DNA from 2 places in the Meiothermus sp. QL-1 genome. Region 1 is predicted to be linked to the other one. Evidence: riboswitches for the same ligand, from Rfam matches in the RefSeq annotation. Region 1 holds a riboswitch; the other holds the start of a gene.

Region 1 (3,361 bases):
GGATGTCGGGCCGGGTAGGGTCCAGGCCCAGCTTGACCACCAGCCTCTTCCCTGACTCGAGCTTGCGCAGCAGGTCTTCCTCGGGGATGACCTCGACCGCCCCCCGCTTGAGTAGTTCCAGCGCCTCTCGGGCCGTCATGCCCCCAAGTATACGGGCTCAGTACACCTGGAACCCCCTGAGCCCGGCGGCCTCCCCCCACTGGACCTCGAGGCCCTCCACCCGGGCCTCCCTGGGGCCCTGGCGCAGGTGGTGCAGGAAGAGCTCCAGATGGGCCTCCTCCCCTTCGGCCACCACCTCCACCCGGCCGTCCGTCAGGTTCTCGGCATACCCCGAAAGGCCAAGCTCCAGGGCCTTCTGGCGGGCAAAGTAGCGGTAGCCCACCCCCTGTACCCGCCCGCGCACCAGGACCGTCACCCGCCGCACGGCTCCAATCTAACCCACAGGCTAGCGACCCGCCACAGCCTGGGCCTGCACCCCGGGCTGGAGGAAGTCGTTGGTGTAGAAGGCCGTGGGGGGAAGCTCGGTCTGGACCCGCCCGGTCTGCTTCAAAAGGTTGAGGCTGCTCGCCCAGGCTTCTGGGCTCGAGAACCCCAGGCCCATCCGGCGGGTATAAGGCGACTGGTAAAGCCGCACCGAGGCCCTGAGCACCGCCATGCGCTCCTCGCCCAGGTTGGGCACGTAACGCCGGGCCGCCTCAAAGCCCCGCCTGGGGTCGGCCAGGGTGCGGGCCAGCCCCTCCTGCGAAGCAGCCAAAAAACGCCGCACCAGCTCGGGGTTTTCCAGCACCCTGTCGGTGGTAATGACCCCGTTGCCGGGGCTTTTGTTGTAGGGGCCCGCAGGAATCACGTTGAGCCTTACCCCCCGGGCCTGCAGGAAGACCGGCTCGTTGTTGATGAAGCCCATGGCCGCATCCACCCGGCCCGAGACCACCGCCTCGGCCTGGGTAAAACCGATCTGCACAATGCGCAGGTCGCTTTCCTTCAGGCCCGCAGCCCGCAGCATGGCCTGCAGGGAGGTGAGGGAAACCCCAAACATCCCGGGCATCCCCAAAGTCTTCCCCCTGAGGTCGCGCACCGAGCGGATGTTCTTCTCGGCCAGCGAGAAGATGGCGTTGGGCACCGACTGGTACATGGCCATCACGTACTTGAAGGGGGTGGCCTGGGGGTTCTGCGCCCGGAGGACGATGACATCCTCAGCATCCCCCACCACAAAGTCGAGCCGCCCCTGGGCCAGAAGAGGGTAGAGCTCGGTCACAAAGCCGTGCTGGAACTCCACCTCGAGGCCCCGCTGGGCGTAGAGCCCCTCCACCACCCCCAGGTAAAAGGGGGCAAACTGCACATCGGGAAGGTAACCCAGCCCCACCCGCACCTTCTGGGGCTGGGCCAAAACCAGCGAAAAGAGCAAAATCAGGACAAAGAAGTACCTTTGCATGGAAACCACCCCAACTACGCTTCGCCGGCGCAGGTGCGCCAGCCGCCTTTATGCCTTGGGCTACCAGGACCTAGCTTGTGGTGGGGATTTTTCAGGAAGTGTCGCTCACCTCTTGCGCCCGGGCACAGGGCACCCGGACTTCACTCCTTCTCCCATCCGGACTTTAACCGTCGGCTTCGGATTTTCACCGAATCGGGCCTGGAGCAAGATTTCCAGGCTTCGCGGGCTTGGGGACATGCCCCTCACCGCCGGTGGGGAATTCCACCCCGCCCTGAAGGAATGGGCCTTTAGGCCCACACCCAGTTTATTCCCAAGCCCTTTGCTTGCAAAGTAAGCTAGACTAGCTGGAAAGGAGGTAGGGCAGTGGCAACCCTGAGCGAGGCAGAGCTGCAGGAAGGCTTGGAGAGGCTGGCTGGCTGGCAGGTGGTGGAAGGCCGGCTGGAGAAGACCTTCGCCTTCAAGACCTACCCTGAAGGGGTGGCCTTTGCGGTGAAGGTGGCCCTTCTGGCCGAGCGCACCGACCACCACCCGGACAGCCTGGAGGTCCGGTGGGGCCAGGTGCGGGTGGCCTACGTGACCCACTCGGCTGGGGGCATCACCCGGCTCGACCTCGAGGCCGCTGCCCAGGTAGACGCCCTGGTCTAGGGGGAACACCTCACACGTTTTATCATCTGGGTAGAGGGTAGACTAGGAAGCCGTGAGTATGGAGCACACCCTCGACAGTTCCAACCTGGCCTACCTCGAGGCCCTCTACCAGGCATACCAGGAGAACCCCAGCGCCATCCCGCCCGAGTGGTCGCGCTACTTCCAGGCGGTACAGGCCGAGCCCTACAACGGAACCGCCCGACCATCCGAGGCCAACTTATCCGAGCTGGCCTCGTTTTTTTTGCGCGCGGTGCGCTTCTTGCGCACCTACCGAGAACGGGGGCACCTCATCGCCCAGATCGACCCCCTGGGCCGCACGCGCCGCACCCCGCCCGAGCTCGACCCCAGCTACTTCGGGCTGACCGAGGCCGACCTGGACCGCCCGGTTCCCCCTGAGCTGGGGGCCCCCACGCTGCGGGCGGTGCTCGAGCAGTACAAGACCCGCTACAGCGGCACGGTGGGGATTGAGTACGGCCACCTGGACGATCCCACGGTGCGCACCTGGATCGAGGCCCGCCTGAGCGCCGGCTTTGCCCGGCCCACTCCAGAGCAAAAGCGCAGAATCCACGAACGGCTGATGCAGGCCACCCTCTTCGAGGAGTTCTTGCAGAAGAAGTACCTGGGGGCCAAGACCTTCAGCCTGGAGGGCACCGAGGCCCTGATTCCCCTCCTCGACCTGACCCTGGAGGCCGCCGCCCGCCAGGGGGTGGTGGAGGTGGTGATGGGCATGGCCCACCGCGGCCGGCTCAACGTGCTGGCCAATGTGGTCAAAAAGCCCCTGCGGGACATATTTTTGGAGTTTGAGGAGCACTTCCCCGAGGGGTACCAGGGGGATGTGAAGTACCACCTGGGCTACTCCAGCGACATCGAAACCCCCTTCGGCAAGGTCCACCTCTCGCTCAACTTCAACCCCTCCCACCTGGAGTTCGTGGCCCCGGTGGCCCTGGGCCGCACCCGGGCCAAGCAGGACCGCTTCGGTGATACCAAGCGGGAGAAGGGGATGCTCCTTCTGGTTCACGGGGACGCCGCCTTCATCGGCGAAGGCATCGTGCAGGAAACCCTCAACATCTCGGGCCTCCCGGCCTACACCGTGGGCGGTGCGGTGCACATCATCCTCAACAACCAGCTCGGCTTCACCACCGAGCCCCACGAGTACACCTCCGGCCGCTACGCCACCGAGATTGCCAAGATGGTGGAGTCGCCCATCTTCCACGTCAACGCCGAGGATCCCGAGGCCCTGGTAGGGGTGGTGGAGCTGGCCATGGAGTTTCGCCGGGCCTTCAA
Region 2 (3,361 bases), on a different contig from region 1:
GCTCGGCCAGAAGCTCGGGGATGGGGCTCAGCACGCGCTCCTCCCTCCCGGCGCGCAGCCCGGCCAGTAGGCCTCCACCCGCAGGTTGGGGCCCACCGGCTCGAAGCGCACCGCCTCGAGCTCCACCGCCTGGTCCATCCGGGCCAGCCGCACCCCGGCCAGAGCTCCGGGGCCCTCGCCCACCAGCTTGGGGGCGAGGTAGGCCACCACTTTGTGGATCCGGCCTGCGGCGAAGAAGCTTCCCGCCAGCTCGCCTCCCCCCTCCAGCAAGAGGCCGATCAGGCCGCGTTCGGCCAGGTGCCCGAGTGCGGCCTCCAGGTCCACCCGTCCTTGCGGGTCGGCGGGGAGGACCTCGAGCTGGGCCCCCTGGCGGCGCACGGCCTCCATCCAGCTTTCGGGCGCCTGGGGGGTGGTCAGGATGAGAACCCGGGCCGGCTCCCCCCGCGGGCCGGGCTGGAAGAGGCGGGCTGCAGGCGGGGTGCGGCCCCGGCTGTCCAGGACCACCTTGACCGGGTCGCGGGGCGGCCGCCCCGGTACGGCGGGGGCCTCCAGACGGCAGGTGAGGGCGGGGTCGTCCCTGACGACGGTGCCCACCCCCACCACCACCGCATCCAGCTCATCGCGCAGCCGGTGTACCTCGGCCCGGGCCTCCTCCGCGCTGATCCAGCGGGCGTCCCCTCCGGCGGTGGCGGTCCGGCCGTCTAAGGTGAGGGCGTACTTGTAGACCACGAAGGGCTGCCTGCTGCGTATCCAGTGGCGGAAGACCTCCTGCTGCCGCTCCGCCTCCTCTTCCATCAGCCCCACCTCGACCTGTAGCCCGGCCTGGCGAAGGATTTGCACACCCCGCCCGTTCACCAAGGGGTTGGGGTCGAGGGCCGCCACCACCACCCGGCGCACCCCTGCCGCCACGAGCGCCGGGGCGCAGGGCGGCGTCCGGCCGTGGTGGGAGCAGGGCTCGAGGGTCACGTAGGCCGTGGCCCCCCGGGCCTCCGCACCCGCCTGGCGCAGCGCCACCACCTCGGCGTGGGGCCCACCAGCCTGGGCGTGAAAGCCCTCACCCACCACCCTTCCTTCCCGCACCAGCACACACCCCACCGGTGGGTTGGGCGAGGTGCGGCCCAGGCCCCGGGCGGCCAGCGCCAGGGCTTTCTGCATGTAGAGCCGGTCTAGTTGGGTTGGAGTATAGGACACTAAGGCGTCTCGAGCTCGGGCGACTCGAGCCATTTCCCTCCTTCTCCCATCCCGACTTTCACGGTCGGCCCCGGATTCTCACCGGGTCGGGCCCGCCCTTTGGGCGGGCTTCGCGGGCTGCCCCTGTGGGGTTCACCGCCGGTGGGGACTTGCACCCCGCCCCGAAGGAAGTTGAGCCCGGAGGCTCGTGAGACTTATAGCATGCCGTGTGAGGGGGGTTTGTATTCAGCTTCACAGCTTTTAGTGATTTTTTTCACAATAAAACTGGCTCGTGAAAAAATAACCTAAATAGCCTAACCTTGAGAACGCCCCACAAAAAGGTATGCTAGAGCCTATGCGCCGTACGCTTTACTGCGGGCAACTACGCGAACAACACGCAGGGCAACGGGTGGTGCTGGAGGGCTGGGTCAACCGCAGGCGCGATCTGGGCGGTCTTATCTTTATCGACCTGCGCGACCGGGAGGGCATCGTGCAAATCATCGTGCAGCCCGAGGCCCCCTGCTTCGCCGAGGCCGACCGCCTGCGCTCGGAGTGGGTGGTGAGGGTGGAGGGGGTGGTGCGGCGCCGGCCGGCCGAGCAGGTAAACCCCAGGATTGCCACCGGCCAGGTGGAGGTGGTGGCCGAGCGGCTCGAGGTGCTGGCCGAGGCCAGGACCCCCCCCTTCCCCATCGACGCCGCCTGGCGGGGGGAGGCGGACCCTGAGGTAAGCGAGGAGGTGCGGCTCAGGCACCGGGTGGTGGACCTGCGCCGCCGGCGGCTGCACCGGAACCTGCGCCTGCGCCACCAGGTGGTGGCGGCCATATACCGCTTTCTGGATGCAGAGGGCTTCATCAGCGTCGAGACCCCCTACCTGACCCGCTCCACCCCCGAGGGGGCGCGGGACTTCCTGGTGCCCTCGCGGCTTGCCCCCGGCCATTTCTACGCTCTGCCCCAGTCCCCCCAGCTTTTCAAGCAGATGCTGATGGTCTCGGGCTACGACCGCTACTTCCAGATTGCCCGCTGTTTTCGCGACGAAGACCTGCGCGCCGACCGCCAGCCCGACTTCACCCAGCTCGACCTGGAGATGTCCTTCGTGGAGCAGGAGGACATCCTCGAGCTCAACGAGCGGCTGGCCGCCTACATCCTGCGCGAGACCCTGGGGGTGGAGATCCCCCTCCCCTTCCCCCGCCTCTCCTACGCCGAGGCCATGAACCGCTACGGCTCAGATAAGCCCGACCTGCGCTTCGGCCTGGAGCTAAAGGATGTGACCGAGCTCTTCCGGGGGGGTGAGTTCCGGGCTTTTGCCGGCGCAGAGACGGTCAAGCTGCTGGTGGCCCCGGCCCTGCTCTCGCGCAAGGAGATTGAGGAGCTCGAGGCCCTGGCCAGGTCCAAAGGGGCCCCCGGCCTGGCCTGGGCGCGGGTCGAGAAGGGGGCGCTTACGGGCGGAATCGCCCGGTTCATACCGCAAGGCCTGCCGGAGCGGGTGGGCGCTGCTGAAGGCCAGACCCTGCTCTTTGTGGCCGGCCCCTGGCGCCGGGCGGCGGAGGGCCTGGGGGCGGTGCGGCTCGAGCTGGGGCGAAGGCTTGGCCTGGTCGAGCCCGGCTTCAAATTCCTATGGGTGGTGGACTTCCCTCTCCTGGAGTGGGACCAGGAGGCAGGCCGGTGGACCTACATGCACCACCCCTTCACCAGCCCCAACCTGGACGACCTGGCGCTGCTCGAGACGGACCCCGGGCGGGTGCGGGCCTATGCCTACGACCTGGTGCTCAACGGCAGCGAGATCGGCGGGGGTTCCATCCGCATCCACCGGCGCGAGCTGCAGGAGCGCATCTTCGCCCTGCTGGGGATTGGCCCCGAGGAGGCCCGGGAAAAGTTTGGTTTCCTGCTCGAGGCCCTGGCCTACGGAGCCCCACCGCACGGGGGCATCGCCTGGGGGCTGGACCGCTTCGTGGCCCACCTGGCAGGCGAGGAGTCCATCCGCGAGGTCATCGCCTTTCCCAAGAACAAGGAGGGCAAAGAACCCCTCACCGGCGCCCCAGCCCCGGTGGAGGAGGCCCAGCTGGAGGTCTTGGGGCTGGCGCTGCGGAGCGAGGTGCCTCGTGGCTAACCTGCGCGTCCCCTACCTGCTGGCCGATGCCTTCACCGAGGTGGTGGGCGGGGGCAACCGGGTGGCGCTGGTGCTCGACGCGCA

The links. Region 1 has a riboswitch for FMN ahead of DV704_RS01130 (ABC transporter substrate-binding protein). Riboswitches for the same ligand answer to the same signal wherever they lie in the genome.
Region 2: it holds a riboswitch for FMN, as region 1 does, so the genes downstream of both, ribD (bifunctional diaminohydroxyphosphoribosylaminopyrimidine deaminase/5-amino-6-(5-phosphoribosylamino)uracil reductase RibD) here and DV704_RS01130 (ABC transporter substrate-binding protein) in region 1, are expected to answer to the same signal.

What each region holds. Positions count from the first base shown of each region.
Region 1 is NZ_QQSV01000001.1:227,900-231,260, reverse strand. It holds gene tyrS (tyrosine--tRNA ligase) at 1-139, opposite strand, end outside; gene DV704_RS01135 (acylphosphatase) at 158-424, opposite strand; gene DV704_RS01130 (ABC transporter substrate-binding protein) at 446-1,432, opposite strand; FMN riboswitch at 1,573-1,715, opposite strand; gene DV704_RS01125 (4a-hydroxytetrahydrobiopterin dehydratase) at 1,796-2,077, shown strand; gene DV704_RS01120 (2-oxoglutarate dehydrogenase E1 component) at 2,136-3,361, shown strand, end outside.
Region 2 is NZ_QQSV01000009.1:85,808-89,168, reverse strand. It holds gene ribA (GTP cyclohydrolase II) at 1-34, opposite strand, end outside; gene ribD (bifunctional diaminohydroxyphosphoribosylaminopyrimidine deaminase/5-amino-6-(5-phosphoribosylamino)uracil reductase RibD) at 28-1,155, opposite strand; FMN riboswitch at 1,226-1,364, opposite strand; gene aspS (aspartate--tRNA ligase) at 1,526-3,277, shown strand; gene DV704_RS09745 (PhzF family phenazine biosynthesis protein) at 3,270-3,361, shown strand, end outside.